DNA from 2 places in the Kineococcus rhizosphaerae genome. Region 2 is predicted to be linked to the other one. Evidence: riboswitches for the same ligand, from Rfam matches in the RefSeq annotation. Region 2 holds a riboswitch; the other holds the start of a gene.
The links. A riboswitch is a leader RNA that binds a small molecule or an ion and turns the genes downstream of it on or off. The one in region 2 is predicted to bind S-adenosylmethionine.
Positions count from the first base shown of each region.

Region 1: linked by a shared signal. The riboswitch ahead of CLV37_RS22190 (FAD/NAD(P)-binding protein) and the one ahead of CLV37_RS21120 (O-acetylhomoserine aminocarboxypropyltransferase/cysteine synthase family protein) in region 2 are both predicted to bind S-adenosylmethionine.

Region 1 is NZ_PVZF01000014.1:314-9,855, forward strand. Features, by position in the region: gene CLV37_RS22170 (NtaA/DmoA family FMN-dependent monooxygenase) at 1-1,335, shown strand, start outside; gene CLV37_RS22175 (LLM class flavin-dependent oxidoreductase) at 1,352-2,395, shown strand; gene CLV37_RS22180 (NtaA/DmoA family FMN-dependent monooxygenase) at 2,408-3,736, shown strand; gene CLV37_RS22185 (ATP-grasp domain-containing protein) at 3,843-4,853, opposite strand; SAM riboswitch class I at 5,028-5,122, shown strand; gene CLV37_RS22190 (FAD/NAD(P)-binding protein) at 5,295-7,277, shown strand; gene CLV37_RS22195 (amino acid ABC transporter permease) at 7,274-8,239, shown strand; gene CLV37_RS22200 (amino acid ABC transporter ATP-binding protein) at 8,236-9,027, shown strand; gene CLV37_RS22205 (ABC transporter substrate-binding protein) at 9,117-9,542, shown strand, end outside.
Region 2 is NZ_PVZF01000012.1:149,442-158,983, forward strand. Features, by position in the region: gene CLV37_RS21110 (GGDEF domain-containing protein) at 1-1,073, shown strand, start outside; gene CLV37_RS21115 (NtaA/DmoA family FMN-dependent monooxygenase) at 1,064-2,371, opposite strand; SAM riboswitch class I at 2,445-2,533, shown strand; gene CLV37_RS21120 (O-acetylhomoserine aminocarboxypropyltransferase/cysteine synthase family protein) at 2,662-3,975, shown strand; gene CLV37_RS21125 (LLM class flavin-dependent oxidoreductase) at 3,975-5,285, shown strand; gene CLV37_RS21130 (alpha/beta hydrolase) at 5,282-5,788, opposite strand; gene CLV37_RS21135 (antibiotic biosynthesis monooxygenase family protein) at 5,790-6,095, opposite strand; gene ilvA (threonine ammonia-lyase IlvA) at 6,122-7,414, opposite strand; gene efeU (iron uptake transporter permease EfeU) at 7,628-8,458, shown strand; gene efeO (iron uptake system protein EfeO) at 8,484-9,542, shown strand, end outside.

The DNA.
Region 1 (9,542 bases), on a different contig from region 2:
AACTGCGTGAGCCACATCACTCACGGGCTGTGGCGGTTGCCCGGCAACCACCGCCACGAGTTCAACGACATCGGCTACTGGACGACGCTGGCCCGGCTCGCCGAGGAGGCGCAGTTCGACGCCGTGTTCCTCGCCGACGTCCTCGGGGCGTACGACGTGTACCGCGACGGCCCGCAGACGGCGCTGCGCGAGGGTCTGCAGATCCCCAGCAACGACCCGATGCTCGTGGTGCCCGCGATGGCCGCGGTGACCGAGCACCTCGGGTTCGGGGTGACCTCCTCCACCAGCTACGAACCACCGTTCCCCTTCGCGCGCCGGATGAGCACGCTGGACCACCTCACGAAGGGGCGCGTCGGCTGGAACGTGGTGACGAGCTACCTGCCGAACGCGGCGCGCAACTTCGGTCTGTCCGGGCAGATCGAGCACGCCGAGCGGTACCGGATCGCGGACGAGTTCATGGAGGTCGTCTACAAGCTCTGGGAGGGTTCCTGGGACGCCGACGCCGTGGTCGCCGACCGCGAGCGGGGCGTCGTCGTCGAACCGGACCGGGTGCGGCCGATCGACCACGAGGGCACCTGCTACCGGGTCGCCGGCCCGCACCTGTCCTCCCCCTCCCGGCAGCGCACGCCGCTGGTCATCCAGGCGACGGCCTCGGCCGACGGGATCGAGTTCGCCGGCCGGCACGCCGAACTGGTCTTCACCGGCGGCCCGGACCACGCCACCGTCAAGCGCACGATCGCCGCGGTCCGCGCCGCGGCCGAACGCAACGGCCGTGACCCGCTGAGCGTGAAGTTCGTCGTGCAGGCCACGGTCGTCACGGGCCACACCGAGTCCGACGTCGTCGCCAAGCTCGCCGCGCACGCGCGGTACGACAGCCTCGAGGGCAGGCTCGCGCACGCCTCGCTGCCCTTCGACCCGCTGGCTCACCCCGCCGACCGCACGGTGGGCGACGCGCTGGCGCTCGAGGGCCGGCTGGACCACCCCGGCGCGGCGCACCTGCCGTGGCAGCGCAGCGTGGGTGACTTCACCGCCGCCCTCGCCCGCCGGGAACGCACGTTCGCGGCCGTCGGCACCCCCGACGCCGTCGTCGCCCAGATCGAGCACTGGCTCGACGACGTCGGCATCGACGGCATCAACCTCACCCAGCAGCACAGCTACGGGACCCTGCAGGACTTCGCCGAACTCGTCGGCCCGAGGTTGCGCGAGCGCGGCCGCCGGCCCGACGGGTACGTCCCGGGCCAGACGCTGCGCGAACGCCTCGGCGGCAGCGGCCCGCTGCTGCCCGACGACCACACCGGCGCCCGGTTCCGCCGTGCCGCCGTCCCCACCCCCTGACGCCAGGAGCCCCGACATGCCCACCCCGTTCCACGTGTTCCTGGAGGTCGACGGCGGAGGCTGGCACCCCGCCGCCTGGCGCCGTTCCCGCACCACCCCGGACCAGGTGTTCTCCCCGGCCCGCCTGAAGGAGTTCGCCGTCACCGCGCAGGCGCAGGGCCTGACCGGGCTGACGTTCGAGGACTCCACGGAGCCGAACCCGCGCAACCCCGTCGGTCACCTCGACGCGGTGCAGCGCGCGGCCTTCCTGGCCGGGACGACCGACGCGATCGGGCTGCTCCCCGTCGCCGCGACGACGTACTCCGAGCCGTTCCACGTGGCCGCGCAGATCGCCTCCCTGGACCACTCCAGCCGGGGCCGGGCGGGGTGGATCGCGACGACCTCGCCCGCCGCGGCCGCGCGCAGCGTGAACCTGCCCGTCGAGGCCGACCCCGCCGGCGAGCTGGCCGACGTGGTCCGCACCGTCCGCGCGCTGTGGGATTCCTGGGAGGACGACGCGGTGATCCGCGACGTCGCCACGGGCCGCTACGTCGACCGCGACCGGTTGCACTACGTGGACGTCGAGACCGACTCCTTCTCCGTGAAGGGCCCGCTGACCGTCCCGCGGTCCCCGCAGGGCCAGTCCGTCGTCGCCGTCCACGCACGGGACCTGACCCCGGGCACCGCGGCCGACGTCGTGTTCAGCGGGGACGAGCGGGCCCGCCGCACCGCGGGTGGGCCGCTCGTCGTGCTCGACGTCGAGGTCGCCCTCGACACCGAGGCCCACCCGGCGGCGGACCGCCTCACGGCCCTGGACGCCGACGCGACGGCCCCGGACCGGGGCCGGATCCGCTGGTCGGGGTCGGGTGAAGGTTTCGCCCGGTACTTGAGCGACCTGGCCGGTTCCGTCGACGGCGTCCGGGTGCACGCCGCGGTCCTCGACGAGGACCTGCGCACGCTGCTGCGCACGACGTTCCCCGCCCTGCGCGTCGCCCGTCTGCTGCAGCCGCCGACCGCCGGGGCGACCCTGCGGTCCACGTTGGGCCTGGCCCGACCCGCCAACCAGTTCGCGACGGCCTGAGGACCTTCCCCCATGACTGACGACACGACCGAACTCCGCTACCCCGACGCCGTCGTCCGCTTCGGCGTGTTCTTCCAGGGCGTCAACCACAGCACCATCTGGTCGGACCCCCGCAGCGGTTCCCAACTGCACCACTCGACGTTCACGCAGCTGGCCCAGACCGCCGAACGCGGGTTGTTCGACGCGTTCTTCCTCGGCGAGGGCCTGCGGCTGCGCGAGCAGCGCGGCAAGATCCACGACCTCGACGTCGTGGGCCGTCCCGACGCCCTGACCGAGCTGGCGACGCTCGCGGGGCTCACCTCGAAGATCGGTCTGGTCGCCACCCAGAACACGACGTACAACGACCCGGCCGACCTCGCCCGCCGTCTCGCCTCGCTGGACGTGCTGTCCGGCGGCCGCGCCGCGTGGAACGTCGTGACGACCGACAACGCGTGGACGGGCGCGAACTTCCGCCGCGGTGGGTACCTCGACCACGCGGACCGGTACGAACGCGCCGAACGCTTCGTGAACCTGGCCAAGCGCGTGTGGGACAGCTGGAACGGCGACGGTTTCGACGCGGTCGCCTCCGACGACCGGTTCTTCGACGTCGAGTTCACCCCGACCGTGCCGCGCAGCGCGCAGCAGCACCCCGTCCTGTTCCAGGCCGGAGACTCCCCCGCGGGCCGCGACTTCGCCACCCGCACCGCGGACGTGATCTTCTCCCGGCACGGCACCGACCACGCCGACGCGCTCGCCTTCGCCGACGACATCCGGCGCCGGACCGTCGCGGCCGGCCGCCCCGAGGGGGACGTGCTCATCCTGCCGGGGACGCAGATCGTCGTGGCCGACACCGAGGCCGAGGTCGAGGAGAAGGCCCGCTGGGTCCTCGAGCAGCAGGTCACCCCCGCCACCGCGCTGTCCCTCGTGGGCCAGGTGTGGGGCGAGGACCTGTCCGGCTACGACCCCGACGGTCCGCTGCCGGCGCACGACCCGGTCATCGAGGACATCGACGGGACGCGCGGGGCCCACCGCGCGGGCGCGAACGCGCGGAGCCTGGCGCAGCAGTGGCGGGCGGTCGCCGAGGAGAACAAGTTCTCGCTGCGCGAACTGGTCCTGCACCACTCCTCCGAGCGCGGTTTCGCGGGGACCGCCTCGCAGCTGGCCGACGAACTCACCTTCTGGGTGCGTTCGGGCGCCAGCAACGGTTTCAACATCACGCCGTACCTGGTCCCGAGCGGGCTGGACGACATCGTCGACCAGCTCGTCCCGGCGCTGCAAGACCGCGGCGCCTACCCGATCGAGTACGTCGGGGACACCCTGCGCGAGCACCTCGGCCTGCGGGCGCCCCTCACCCGCCGCTGACCGCGTTACCGGCTGCTCCCCCGCGCCGAAGGCACACCTCGCGCCCTGATCACCAGCAGTTCAGGGCGCGAGGTGTGCCTTCGGCGGGATTCGGGGGCGGTGGGCGTCAGGGGCGGTGCGAGGTCTCGGTGCGCAGGAGCGCGCCGAGGTACGCCGCGATCTCCCCGGGACCCGACCGCGGCGCGACGGCCTCGACGGCGGGGTTGTAGTTCGTGTTCGTGTTGACGTCGTACGTCACCGTGCGCCCGTCGGCGGTCTCCAGGAACTCGATCCCGGCGATCTCGATGCCGGCCCCGCGCAGCAGGTCCTCGTACCGCTTCACGAGCGGGGTGTCCGCGGTGATCTCCTCGCGCAGCGAGAACAACCCTTGCGGCGAGTCGACGACGCACGCCTCGAGCGTCTGCCCGGAGGTCGGGACCTCGCAGGCGTCGGCGGGGCACAGTTCGAAGCTCCCCGCGGAGGTGTCGACGCGCACCGCGTAGACGAAGCGGCCCCCGACGAACTCGGCGCGCGTGATGAACGGCTGGGCCGAGCGCAGGTACTCCTGCAGCAGGGTGATCCCGTCGGCCGGTTCCTCGAAGTCCGGCGAGGCGACGTACGCGTCGAACTCGTCGTGCGTGTCGAAGCGCCGGACGCCCAGGCCCTTGCCACCCTGGTTGTGCTTGGTGATGAACGGCGCCTCGAGCTCACGGGCACGCGTCGACAGGTCGTCGCGGCCGAACACGGCGAGCGTGCGGGGGACGTCGAACCCGTTGCGGCGCAGCAGGGCGTGCTGCGCAACCTTGCTCACTTCGAGCTCCACCACACGGGACCCACCCACGACACGCCGCCCCCACCCCTCCAGCCAGGCGACCACGGCGCGCGTGTACTCCTTGGTGCGGGCGTTGCCCCGGGTGTGCGCGGACGCGCTCAGGCGCGACCAGTAGACGCCCGGGGCCGGTTCAGCGTCCAGGTCGAGGGAACCGTCGGTGAGCAGCACCTCCTGGAACGGGACGCCGGCGGCGCGCAGGGCCGCCTCGAAGGGCGGGAACCACTCCGGGTTCTCGTGGACGACGTGCACGCGGGGTTCGGCGTCGGCGGCGAAGCTCCACCGACGGGTGTCCTCGACGACGGTCATGCGGTTCCTCCGGGGGTTCGGGAGCTCTCGGTCCAGGGTGCCACCCCGGCCAGGGAACCACCTCCCGCGGTGGGTCCGCCCGACAGCCGGCATGGAAGCGCTTCACCACCCGGGACGGTCCGTGCGGGCGGTCCGGCGCTTGGAGAAACCCGCTCCGGTGGGATAGTTTCGAACCGTCCATCCAGAGCGACCGAGAGACCTGGCTCGTCGACGTCGCAGCAACCCCCCGACCCGTCGGGCGAGGGTGCTTCCGCCAGGACCGATGGGAGTCGCGAGATGAGTGCCCGCACCGCACCCGGGAGCCTGCTGGTCCGCCGGCGCCACGTCGACCTGGGTCGTCTGAGCTCGGCGGTCTGTGCGGGGGTCTGACCCCCGTCCGTCGCGGCCCCGCCCGCGGACGTCCCCTGCGCCGGTGTCGGCGCGGACCTCCGGAGCACCCCCTTGTCACGCACTCCCCCGTCCCCATCACCGTCCCGTTCCCTCGGCGTCGTCGGTGCCGGTCCGCGGACCCTCGTCCTCCTGCAGCGTCTCGGCGCCCAGCACGCCGCGGCCGACGACGGGTCCGTCCTCGACGTCCACGTGGTGGACCCGTACGACTCCGGCGCCGGCCGGGTGTGGCGCCAGGCCCAGGACCCGTTGCTGTGGATGAACTCGCGGGCCGCGGACATCAGCGTCCTGCCCGACGAGTCCGTCACCGGCCTGGCCGAACCCGTGCTGCGCGGCCCGTCGCTGGCCGGGTGGGTCCACGAGAACCGCGCCGACCTCGTGCACGACGCGGCCGCCGCCGGTGACGACCTGCTGCGCGAGGAGGTGCTGCGCCACGAACCCGGGTCCTTCACCTCGCGCCGCCTCGCCAGCGGGTACTTCGCCGACGCGTGGGCCCGCACGCTGGCCGGGCTGCCCGCGGGGGTGCGGGTCCACCGGCACGCCCGGACCGTCCTGGACCTGACCGACGACCCCCGCGACGGCCGTCAGGTGCTGCACCTGGCCGGGCAGGAGGAGACCCTGACGGTCGACGCGGTGCTGCTCGTCCAGGGGCACCTCGACGTCCGGCCCGGTCCCCGCGAACGGCGCATCGCGACGTTCGCCCGCACCCACGGCCTGGCCTACGTGCGCCCGGGCTACACCGGCGACCAGGACCTCGACGTCCTGCGCCCGGGCTCGGACGTCGTCGTGGTCGGCATGGGCCTGGCCTTCGTCGACCTCGTGGTGCGCCTGACCGAGGGCCGCGGCGGGCGGTTCACGGAACGCCCGGACGGCTCCCTGGACTACCACCCCAGCGGCCGGGAACCGCGGCTGCACGTCGGCTCGCGACGCGGCGTCCCGTACCGCTCGAAGATCGGTTACGAGACCCCGAAGGACCTCGGGCTGCCGCGCCACTACTCGGCGCAGACCGTCGCGGACCTGCACGGGGACGCCCCGCTGGACCTGCGGGCGGACCTGTGGCCGCTGATCGTCAAGGAACTGGCCGGGGCCCACTACCGCGAGCTGTTCCGCAGCCACCCCGGACGCACCGCGCTGGCCGCGGCCGAGTTCGACGCCCGGTTCTCCCGCGCGGCCTGGGGCTCGGCCGAGGTCGACGACCTCGTCGAACGCTCCGTCCCCGACCCCGCCGACCGCTTCGACGCCGCCGAGCTGGACCGGCCGCTGGACGGGTGGTGGGGGACGTCCGGGGACGAGGTCCACGAGCGCGTCCTGCAGCACCTCGAGGACGACCGGACCCGGCGGGCCGATGCGCGCCACTCCCCCGACGCCGCGGTCGTCGCGGCCCTGCTGTCCGCCTACGTCGTGACCGCCGGTCTGCACGCCGCCGGGCGGCTCAACGCCCGGTCCTCGGCCCTGGACGTCGACGGCTGGTGGCACGGGTTCTTCAGCTACGTCGCCAGCGGGCCGCCGCCGCAGCGGTTGCGGCAGCTGTCCGCCCTGGCCCGCGCCGGACTGCTGCGGTTCCTCGGGGCCGGGCTGAACGTCGTCGCCGACCCCGGGGCGGGCTCGTTCACCGCCAGCTCGGACAGCGGGCCCCACGAGGTGCGGGCGCAGGGCCTCGTCGAGGCGCGGTTGCCCGTCCCGGACCTGGAGCGCACCTCTGACGTGCTGCTGACGCGGCTGCGCGAACGCGGCGACGTGCGGGCCCACCAGGTCCTCGACGGTGAGACCCGGCTGTCGAACGGCCGGCTCGTCGTGGACGGCCGGGGCCGGCTGGTCCGCGACGACGGGTCCCCGCACCCGCGCCGCTTCGCCACGGGGGCCTGGGTCTCGGGCGAGGGCGCCGCCGCGGCGTTCGCCCGGCCGGGCACGAACGCCGAGCTCTTCCGGCGGGCCGACCGGCTCGCCGCGGACCTGCTGCGGGCCGGGACCTCTGCGCCCCCCACGCCCCGCTCCGTGCCCACCGCCCTGTCCGAACTCCCAGGAGACCGTCGATGAGCGAGACGACTCGCACCGGCACCGCCCCCAGCCGCTCGCTGGCGACCGAGGAACCCGCGGGGGCTGTCAAGGTCCTGCCCGCACGCCACCCGTGGCGGTGGGTCGCGACGGCGGTCGTCGCGGTGGTCGCGGCGATGGCCGTCAACGCCCTCGTGACGAACCCCGCGTGGGAGTGGCCCACGGTCGGTGAGTTCCTGTTCTCCGCCACGATCCTGGAATCGATGTGGCTGACCGTGAAGCTGACCATCGTCGGCACGGCCATCGGTCTCGTGCTGGGCACGGTGCTGGCGCTCATGCGGATGTCGAAGAACCCCCTGCTGCAGGGTGTCAGCTTCGCCTACATCAGCGTCTTCCGCTCGGTCCCGCTGATCCTGCAGCTCCTGTTCTGGTTCAACCTGGCGATCCTCTACAAGAACATCGGGTTCGGGGTCCCCTTCGGGCCGCAGTTCTGGACCTTCTCGACCCAGAACCTCATCGCTCCGCTCACCGCCGCGTTCCTCGGCCTGGGCCTGCACCAGGCCGCCTACTTCGCGGAGATCGTCCGTTCCGGGTTCCTGGCGATCGACCCGGGTCAGCGCGAGGCGGCGGCCGCGCTGGGGATCCCCCAGTTCCGGCAGTTCTGGCGCATCCAGCTCCCGCAGGCCCTGCGGATCATCGTCCCCACCACCGGCAACGAGATCATCGGTCTGCTCAAGGGCACGTCGGTCGTCTACATCATGGCGCTGCCCGAGCTCTTCTACCAGGTGCAGGTCGTGTACAACCGCACCGGCCGGGTCATCCCGTTGCTCCTCGTGGCCGCGATCTGGTACTTCGTCCTCACCACCGTGCTGTCCATCGCGCAGTGGTTCGTCGAGCGCTACTACGGCCGCGGCAGCGACCGGAACCAGACCGAGCTCCCGCTGCTGAAGCTCGTCCGCACCGTGCGGGCCGCCCGCACCCGTCGCCCGGGGGTCTCCCGATGAGCACGCCGACCCTGAACCGTCCGGCGTCCGGTACCGTCGTCAGGCTCGAGGGCGTCCACAAGCGCTTCGGCGCGCTCGAGGTCCTGCGCGGCGTCGACCTGTCGGTGGCCGCCGGCACCGTCACCGTCGTGCTCGGCGCCTCCGGCTCGGGCAAGTCCACGCTGCTGCGCACCATCAACCACCTCGAGAAGGTCGACGCGGGCGTCGTCGAGGTCAACGGTGAGCTCATCGGCTACAAGCGCGCCGGAAACCACCTGCGCGAGCTGCACGAGCGCGAGGTGCTGCGCCAGCGGTCGAACATCGGGTTCGTCTTCCAGCACTTCAACCTGTTCCCGCACCTGACGGTCCTGGAGAACGTCGTCGAGGCCCCCGTCTCGGCGCAGCGGCGCAAGCGGTCCGAGGTCGAGGCCGAGGCGCGCGCACTGCTCGAGCGCGTGGGCCTGGCCGACAAGTCCGGCGAGTACCCGCGCCGCCTGTCCGGCGGCCAGCAGCAGCGCGTGGCCATCGCCCGTGCGCTCGCTCTCAAGCCCTCCCTGGTCCTGTTCGACGAACCGACGTCGGCGCTGGACCCCGAACTCGTCGGTGAGGTGCTGGACGTCATCCGCGACCTCGCCGCGTCCGGCACGACCATGGTGGTCGTCACCCACGAGATCGGCTTCGCCCGGGAGGTCGCCGACCGCGTGCTGTTCATGCACGAAGGCGTCGTCCTCGAGGAAGGGACCCCCACCGAGGTCTTCGACCACCCGCGGCACGAGCGCACCCGCTCGTTCCTCGCGAAGGTCCTCTGAACCACCCAGCCCCACCCCGGTCCGGCGCGAACGCCGGACCGCCCTGTCGGCCTGCCACGAGGCAGGTCCGCAAACCCGAGGAGAACCCCTTGATCAGCCGTCGAACCTGGCTCCTGTCGCTGGCCGCGACCCCGCTCGTCCTGGCCGCCTGCGGCGACGGGACCGACCCGGCGACCGCTCCCGCGTCCACCTCCAGCGCCTCCGGCGGCACCGCGGTCGACACCAGCCCGGCCCAGAAGGGCCGCATCACCGTCGAGGCCGTGCCGGAGATCGCCGCCAAGGTCCCCCAGGCGATCAAGGACCGCGGGACGCTCGTCATCGGCACCACCGGCAACGGCGCCCCGCCGCTGAGCTTCAAGGCCGACGACGACAAGACCGTCATCGGGATCGAACCCGACATCGCCCTCCTCGTGGCCGGTGTCCTGGGCCTCGAGCCCGACATCCAGGCCACCAGCTGGGAGAACCTGTTCCTGTCGATGGACTCCGGCCAGTACGACGTCGGGTTCTCGAACATC
Region 2 (9,542 bases):
ACAGCGCCATCGTCACCGTCGGGGCGGGCCTGCTGAGCTGGGTCTTCCTCATGCAGCCGTCGCTGGCCGACAGCACCGTCCCGGTGTTCAACCGGGTCGTGGCCACCAGCTACCCCGTCGGGGACGTCCTGCTGCTCGCCGTCGTCGCCCGGCTGCTGACCACCGCGGGCCGCCGCTCGCCGTCCTTCCGCTGGCTCGCCGTCGGCATCGTCCTCATGCTCGCCAGCGACAGCGCCTACCAGGTCGTCAGCCTCAGCGGGACCTACCACGGCGGCCTGCTGAACCTCGGCTGGTCCTGGTCCTACGCGGCGCTCGCGGCCGCGGCCCTGCACCCCTCGATGCGCGGCCTGGCCGACGCGGCCCCGAGCGCGGCGACCTTCACCCGGGTCCGCCTGGTGGCCCTGACGTGCGCGAGCCTGCTGTCGCCGGGAACCCTGCTCCTGCAGAGCGCCCTGGGCTGGGAGGTGGAGCCGTGGTCGGTCGGGGCGAGCTCCATCGCGCTGTTCCTGCTCGTGGTGCTGCGCATGAACGGGCTGCTCAAGCAGGTCCAGACGCAGGCGCAGCAGCTCACCGCGCTGGCCCGCACGGACGGGCTCACGGGGATCGCGAACCGGCGCAGCGGTGACGCCGAACTGGGCCGCCTCGTCGACCGCTGCGCCCTCGACGGCGTCCCGCTGGCCGTCGCGATCCTCGACCTGGACCACTTCAAGCGGTTCAACGACTCCTTCGGCCACCCGGCCGGGGACGAGCTGCTCGTGCAGGCGGCCCGGGCGTGGACGGAGCGGCTCGAGGACTCGCCCGCGTTCCTGGCCCGCTGGGGCGGGGAGGAGTTCCTGGTGGCCACGACCGGGCTCGGCGCCGGCGCCGCCGCGGACCTCGTGCGGGCGCTGCTCGGCGCCACCCCGCTGGGGCAGACGTTCTCGGCGGGGGTGGCGCAGTGGGACGGCGCCGAGTCGGTCACGGCGCTCGTCGGGCGCGCGGACGCGGCCCTGTACGCCGCGAAGGCCGCGGGCCGCAACCGCGTCGAGGTCGCGGCCGGGGGGACCTCCGGGGTCGTCCCGGTTCAGCGGTAGCGGCTGGGCGGCACCGGCAGTCCGAGGTTCTCGCGCAGCGTCGCGGCGGGCAGTTCCGCGGCCAGCACCCCGCGGGCGACGAGCAGCGGCACCACCGTCTCGGCGAACTCCTCCAGCCCCGCCGGCAACGAGGAGAACGCGAGGGTGAAACCGTCGGCGGCGCCGTGGGTGAACCGTTCGGTCATCCAGTCCGCGACCTGCTCGGGGGTCCCGGGCAGGAACCGGCGGCGCAGCATCGTCCGGTACAGCTCGCGCAGGGTGAACCGTTCGCGGTCCATGAGCTTGCGGACGCCCTCGAACACCGTCTGCACCTGGTTGGAGCCGCCGGTGAAGTCGAACTCGAAGCGCTCGTCGAGCGGCCGGTCGGACAGGTCGACGCCCAGGTGGTGCGAGAGCCAGTCGAGGCTGAGCCGGTCGGGGGTGAGCGCCTCGATCTCCTCGAGCTTCTCCAGAGCGCGGGCCGGCGTCTCACCCAGCACGGGCGACAGGGCCGGCAGGACGAGGAGGTGCTCGCGGGCGCGGCCGTTCGCGACCGCGCGCTGCTTGTAGTCCTCGTAGAGCCGCTGCGCGCCGGGCAGCGGAGCGGAACCGGGCACGAAGACGGCCTCGGCGTACCTGCCCGCCAGGGCCCGCCCGTCCTCCGACGAGCCCGCCTGGAACAGGACGGGTCGGCCCTGGGGCGGGCGGGGCAGGTTCAGCGGACCGCGGACGCGGAAGAACTCGCCCTCGTGACCGAGCACGTGCAGTCCGGCGGGGTCGGCGTAGCGACCGGAGGCGACGTCGGGGCGGATCGCGCCGTCGTCCCAGCTGTCCCACAGCCCCGTGACGACCTCCACGAACTCCGCCCCGCGGCGGTAGCGCGCGGCGTGGTCGAGGTTGCGCTCCAGCCCGAAGTTGCGGGCCTCCTCGTCGCTGGCCGACGTCACGAGGTTCCACCCGGCCCGCCCGGAACTGAGGAAGTCCAGGGACCCCACCTGGCGCGCGGTGTGGAACGGCTCGTTGTACGTGGTCGAGACGGTCGCCACCAGCCCGATCCGCTCGGTGCTGCGGGTCAGCGCCCCGAGCAGGCCGAAGGGTTCGGGACGGACGTTGGCGACGTGCTCGACGCCGGAGGCGAACCGGTCCCACACGTACAGCTCGTCGGCGTAGAACAGCGCTGCGAAACCCGCGCGCTCGGCGGTGCGGGCGAAGTGCTCGTAGTACTCGAACGTCACGTAGTCGGCGGGGCGGCCCCCCGGCAGCCGCCAGCTCGTGAGGTGTTCGCCGCCGGGGTAGAAGACCATGGCCGTGAGGATCACGACGCCGCACGCTACCCGCCGGCAGATCGTGTGAAGCGCTTGACAGCGATGGCTGCGGTGCCGTCCACTGGAAGAGCCATCCAGAGCGGCCGAGAGACCTGGCTCGTCGACGCCGCAGCAACCGCCCACCCGGGTCGGTGCTCCCGCCAGGACCGATGGGAGAGGGAACGCAGTGCCGATCGAACCGTTGACGCGCCGTCTCGTCGTCGACCTCCTGCGCAGCGCCGGGATGAGCTGTCGGGCCTGAACGCCCGCGCTCCCACCCCGTCACTGCACCGGAAGGCCCGTCGATGACGCACGTCCGCAACCGCCACAGCTTCGCCACCCAGCAGGTCCACGCCGGCGCCGAACCCGACCCGGTCACCGGGGCGCGGGTCACGCCCGTGCACCTGACCGCCGGGTTCGTCTTCGACGACTTCGAGCACGCCCGTGCCCGGTTCGCCGGCGAGGACGACGGGTACGTCTACACGCGCATCGGCAACCCCACGTCGGCCGCCGTCGAACGCCGCCTCGCCGTCCTGGAGGGCGGCACCGACGCGATCCTCGTCGGCACCGGCCAGGCCGCGATCACGGTGGCGCTGCTCGGGATCCTGGGGGCGGGGGACCACCTGCTGGCCGCCGCCGACCTGTACGAGGGCTCGCGCGGGCTCTTCCTCGACAACTTCGGCCGGCTCGGCATCGAGGTCGACTTCGTCGAGGAGAGCGCCGACTGGGAACGCCTCGTCCGGCCGACCACCCGCGCCTTCTTCGCCGAGTCGATCGCCAACCCGAAGGACACCGTGCTCGACCTGCCCGCGGTGGCGGCCGTCGCGCACCGGCACGGCGTCCCGCTCGTCGTGGACAACACCTTCGCCACCCCGTACCTGCTGCGGCCCCTGGAGCACGGCGCCGACGTCGTCGTGCACTCGGCCAGCAAGTTCCTCGCCGGCCACGGCGCCGCCCTGGGCGGCGCGATCGTCACCGGCGACGGGTTCGACTGGTCCGGGTTCGGCCACCTCACCGAGCCCGCGAACGTGCTGGCGGGCGTCAGCTGGGTGCAGCGGTACGGCCCGCAGCGGGCCTACGTCGAGCACACCCGCGGTGTCGTCGCCTCCCGCCTGGGCCCGACGATCTCACCGTTCAACGCGTTCCTGGTCCAGCAGGGGCTGGAGACCCTGTCGCTGCGCGTGGCCCGCCAGACGCAGACGGCCGAGCAGCTGGCCCGCTGGCTGCGCGCGCGGCCCGAGGTCGTCAGCGTCGACCACGCCGCCCTCGACGACCATCCCTCGCACGACGTCGCCCGGCGGCTGCTGCCCCGCGGGGCCGGTGCCGTGTTCTCGGTGACCCTGGAGGGCGGCCGCGCTGCGGCGCAGCGGTTCGTCGACGCCGTGGAACTGTTCACCCGGATGACCCACGTCGGCGACGTCCGGTCGCTGGTGATCCACCCGGCCAGCACGACCCACGCGCACCGCACGGAGCCCGAGCGGCTCGCCGCCGGCATCTGGCCGGGGTTGCTGCGCTTGTCGATCGGCCTGGAGGAACCGGCCGACCTGCTCGCCGACCTCGAGCAGGCCCTCGTCGCCTCGCGCGCACCCCACCGGAGCGAGCAGGGGGCGGTGGCCTGATGGGACGCCTGCAGCACTTCGGGTACTTCTTCTCCCGCGGTTTCGGCCCCCAGGGCTGGGGTCGCGACCACCAGGCGTGGAACGACGACTGGACGCGACCGGACCTGTACGCGCACGCCGTGCGCGACCTCGAACGGGCCGGTCTCGACCTGGTCGTGATCGAGGACGCGATCTCGCTGGGGAACCCGCAGACCCTGGACCTGCGGGTCCGCGCGGCGTACGGCGGTCCCAAGCACGACCCGCTGCTGCTGGCCCCCTACCTGTTCGCCGCCACGCAGCACGTCGGGATCGTCCCCACGGTCAACGCCGGCATCACCCCGCCGTACCTCGCCGCGCGGCAGGCCGCGACGCTGCAGCACCTGTCCGGCAACCGGTTCGGGATCAACCTCGTCACCGACGTCGGCAGCGCCCGGCACGTGGGCCTGGAACCCGTCGCGCACGACGTGGCCTACGACCGGGCCGAGGAGTGGATCGACGTCGTCCGCCGGCTCTGGCACAGCTGGGACCCCGAGGCGCTCGTCGCCGACCCCGTGACGGGACGGTTCGCCGACGGCACCCGCATCGACGCCTTCTCGCACCGCGGTGAGCACTTCCGCCTCGACGGCCCGCTCAACGCGCTGCCGTTCTCCGCCGGTGACCCGGTCCTCGTCTCCCCCGGGGGATCGGCCCGTGGACTGGCCTTCGCCGGGTCGCGCTCGGACGTGCAGCTCGCCCTCGCGCCGCTGGAGGTCGCGAAGGTCCGCGCGTACCGGGCGAAGGTGCTCGACGCCGCCGCCGCGGCCGGCCGCAAACCCGCCGACCTGCGCGTCCTGTTCGTCGTCAAACCCGAACTCGTGAGCAGCCCGCAGGAGGCCGACCGGATCGTCGAGGCGTCCCGGCACCCCTCCGACGAGGTCCTGCACGAGGTCGCGCTGCACTGGTCCAGCGATCTGGAGACCGACCTCACGCGGTTGCCGCTGGACCGGCCGCTGGACCCGGCGGTGTTCGGCGACCACGTGTCCCTGGGCACCATCGGCGCCCTGCGCGGCGACACCCCGGACGCGCCGCTGCGCGAACTCCTGGCGCGCAAGGCCCGCAAGGGTCGGCTGCCCGACCGCACCGGCCTGGTCGGGACGGCGCAGGAGTTCGCCGACCTCGTCGAGGAGTTCGGCGAGGACGCGGACAACGACGGTTTCCTGCTGTCCGGCGACCTGCACCCCGTGACGCTGCACCGGTTCCTCGACGACCTGGTCCCCATCCTGCGCCGACGCGGGGTGCTGCGCTCGGGGTACGGCGGGAACGGGCTGCGCGGCAACCTCTTCGAGTTCTAGAGCAGGAACTCCCGCACGCGGGCACGCAGGGTCTCGACCACGCCGTCCCGTTCGAGGGCGTGGTCCGCTCCCTCGAACTCCAGCACCTCGCGATCGCTCTCGTGGGCCAGCACCCGGTTCCACGTCGGGTCCGCGGTGCCCCCGACCAGCAGCGTGCGCGGGTTCGAGCGGGCGGCGGCCAGGCCCACGTCGGGCTCGTCGAGCAGCGGGGTGATCCAGATCCCCGGCAGCCCGCGGTCGGCGGCCACCGGCAGGGCCAGCGTGGTCAGGGACTTCGCCACGAGCAGGCACGGGCGCAGGTCGTCCAGCAGGAACCGCACCACCGCCGGCACCTGCGCGTGCGTGGGGGGTTCCTCGGTCCAGAACACCGACAGCACCCGGTGCCCGGCGGCGACCAGCTCGTCGCGCACGGCCCGCAGCACCGGCTGGTCGGCGTCGTAGCCGCGCCCGGGGAGCACCAGTGCGGCGGCTCCCGGGGCGCGGCCCTCCTCGACGATCCGCATCTCAGGCGGGGTCGGCGCCCAGGACGACCTCGAACTCCAGCAGCGAGGCGCCCGTCGCCACCGGCCGCTGCCGTTCGCCCGCGTGCGCGTCGCGCGCGCCGCCGTTCGCCCAGCCCTGGTAGGCCTCCTCGGTCTCCCAGCGGGTGTAGACGAAGTACCGGGTCTCCCCGGCGACGGGGCGCAGCAGTTCGAACCCGAGGAACCCGGGCGTCCCCTCCACCGCACCCATCCGGTGGGCGAACCGGCGTTCCAGTTCGGGGCCGGACCCGTCCGGCACCTCGATCGCGTTGATCTTCACGACAGCCATGCGGCCAGCCTCCCAGACGCGCCGGTTCAGAGCAGGTAGCGGTACAGCGGCTCGGCCGCGGAGATGCGCTCGAACGACGGCGGTGCGGCCGCCATGCGCGCCAGCAGACCCGGCAGGTCCTCCTTCGTGGGGATCTCGATGCCCACCAGGGCCGGACCGAACTCCCGGTTGCTGCGCTTGACGTACTCGAACAGCGTGACGTCGTCGTCGGGGCCGAGGACCTCGTCGAGGAAGCGGCGCAGCGCCCCCGGCTCCTGCGGGAACTCCACGAGGAAGTAGTGCTTGCGGCCCTCGTGCACGAGCGCCCGCTCGATGATCTCGGCGTACCGCGAGACGTCGTTGTTGCCGCCGGAGACGATCGCGACGACGCTCTGACCCGGCTCGACGTGGACGTACCCGGCCAGCGCCGCCGTCGCCAGCGCGCCCGCCGGCTCGGCGATGATCCCGTCGGTCTGGTACATGGCCAGCATCTCCACGCAGATGGCGCCCTCGGGGACGGCCACCAGCTCCACCGGCTGCCGGGCGACGACCGCGTGCGTGACGTCCCCGACCCGGCGCACCGAGGCGCCGTCGACGAACGTGTCGAGGTCGGGCAGCTTGACCGGGTGCCCGGCCGCCAGGGCCGCGGCCATCGAGGCGGCGCCTTCGGGTTCGACCCCCACGACCCGGACCTGCGGGTGCCGCTCGCGCACCCACGTCAGGGTCCCGGCCAGCAGACCGCCTCCGCCGACGGGCACGACCAGGACGTCCGGCGGGTCCTCGCCCAGCGCCGCGAGCTGTTCGACGACCTCCACCGCGACCGTGCCCTGGCCCGTCAGCGTCCGGGCGTCGTCGAAGGCCGGGACCATCGTGGCGCCGGTGCGGGCCGCGTCCTCGGCGGCCGCCGCGGCGGAGTCGTCGTAGGTGTCGCCGAGCACGATCGTCTCGACGAACTCCTGCCCGAGCGCCGCGATCCGGTCCCGCTTCTGCCGCGGGGTGGTGCGCGGGACGTAGATGCGACCGCGCACCCGCAGCGCGGCGCACGCGTAGGCCAGCCCCTGGGCGTGGTTGCCGGCGCTGGCCGTCACGACCCCGCGGGCGCGCTGGTCGGCGTCGAGCTGGGCCACGAGGTTGTAGGCGCCGCGCAGCTTGTACGAGCGCACGGCCTGCAGGTCCTCGCGCTTGACCCGCACGTGGGCGTCCAGCTCGGCCGACCAGCGGGCGTTGGTCGCCAGCGGGGTCCGGACCACGACCTTCGCCAGGCGGATCGCGGCGGCCTCGACGTCGTCAGCGGTGGGCAGCACGGAGGCGTGGGCGGGCGACGCGGCGTCGAGCGACATGGGGAGGATCCTGCCCGGTCCCGGCCGTCGTGACGAACACGGGTGGCGCTCGCAGGAGCCTCCACAGCGGGACCCGGTACCGAGTTCCGGGGGTCGGTGTGAGCTGTGCCACAGGGGGTGTTCCCGGTCCCCGGACCCTGGTGAGGTGGGCCTACCATCGGCCAGGCTCACCTCACCTGAGGGTGCCGGTCCCCGACCAGAGGAGTTGCCCCCGTGCTCGCGACGTTCGTCATCGGACTGCGTGAAGGCCTCGAGGCGTCGCTCATCGTCGGGATCGTCTCGGCCTTCCTCGTCCAGCGCGGCGAACGGCGCGCGCTGCGCTGGGTCAGCGCCGGCGTCCTGCTCGCGGTGGTGCTGTGCGTCGGCGCCGCCGCCGCCCTGCAGGCGGCCACGCAGTCACTGCCGCAGCGCCAGCAGGAGCAGCTCGAGACCGTCCTGGCCCTCGTCGCCGTCGTCATGGTCACCTGGATGGTCGTCTGGACCACCCGCAACGCCAGGACGATGCGGACCGACCTGGAGCGGTCGGCCTCGAGCGCGCTGGCCCGGGGGTCGGCCTGGGCGCTGGTGGCGATGGCCTTCCTCGCCGTCCTGCGCGAGGGGCTGGAGACCTCGGTCTTCCTGCTCGCCACCTACCAGGTATCCGGCAGCAGCGCCGACGGCGCGATCGGCGCCTCCCTCGGGGTCGTGCTGGCCGTCGTCCTGGGGTACCTGATCTACCGCGGCGGCGTCCGGCTGAACCTCGGGCGGTTGTTCCGCGTCACCGGCGTCGTGCTCGTCCTCGTCGCCGCCGGCCTCGTCATGGGCGCCGCGCACACCGCCCACGAGGCGGGCTGGCTGCTGGCCGGGCAGGCCACCGCCCTCGACGCCTCCGCGGTCGTCACCCCCGGCACCGTGCGCTCGGCGCTGTTCACCGGGGTCCTCGGCTGGCAGCCCCGGCCCACCGTCGTCGAGCTCGCCGGCTGGCTCGTCTACCTCGTCCCCATGCTCGTCGTCGTGCTCCGCCCGCGCGCCACGAGCCCCGCGCCGCAGCGCGTCCCCGCCTGAACCACCGTCCCCGGAGGACCCCGCAGTGATCGTCAAGCCCCGTCTCGTCCTCGCGCTGGCCGCGAGCCCGCTCCTGCTGCTCACCGCGTGCGGCGGCGGCACCGACAGCGCCGCCGGGGGCGCCGCCGGGAACACCGCCGGGGCAGCCGGCACCGTCAGGATCACCCTCACCGACGACGGCTGCACCGCGGAGCCGAACTCCATCGCCGCCGGACCCGCCTCGTTCGAGATCGTGAACTCCGGCGCGAGCGCCGTGACCGAGGGCGAGCTGGTGAACTCCGGCGGCCGCATCGTCGGCGAGCGCGAGAACCTCACGCCGGGGCTGACCGGGAAGTTCTCCCTCACCCTCGAGGCGGGCGACTACACCGTCCAGTGCCCCAACGCCACGACGCCGACCTCGGCGTTCACCGTCACCGGCGCCACCGCCGGCAGCACCGCCGGCACCGAGGACCCGCTGTTCGCCGCGGCGACCCAGGGCTACCAGGACTACGTCGAGGGGCAGGTCGCCGACCTCGTCACCGCCACCGGCGCCTTCGCCGCCGCCGTCGAGGCCGGTGACGTGGAGAAGGCCAAGGCCCTCTACGGCCCGGCCCGCACCCCCTACGAGCGCATCGAACCCGTCGCCGAGAGCTTCGGCGACCTCGACCCGCGCATCGACGTCCGCATCGCCGACGTCGCCGACCCCGCCACCTGGACCGGTTTCCACCGGATCGAGCAGGCGCTGTGGGAGAAGGGGTCGACCGAGGGGATGGCGCCCGTCGCGCAGCAGCTCGTCGCCGACGTCGCGCAGCTGGACACCCTGGTGCAGACCACGACGTACCAGCCCGCCGACCTGGCCAACGGCGCCTCCGGGCTGCTCGACGAGGTCGCCAAGTCCAAGGTCACGGGCGAGGAGGAGGCCTACTCCCACCTCGACCTCCTGGACTTCGCCGCCAACGTCGAGGGGTCGCAGAAGGCCTTCGACCTGCTGACCCCGGCCTTGCAGGTGACCGACCCCGATCTGGTGACGACGATCCAGGGCCGCTTCGAGGACGTCACGACCGCGCTGGCGCCCTACCGGCAGGGCGACTCCTACGCCCTCTAC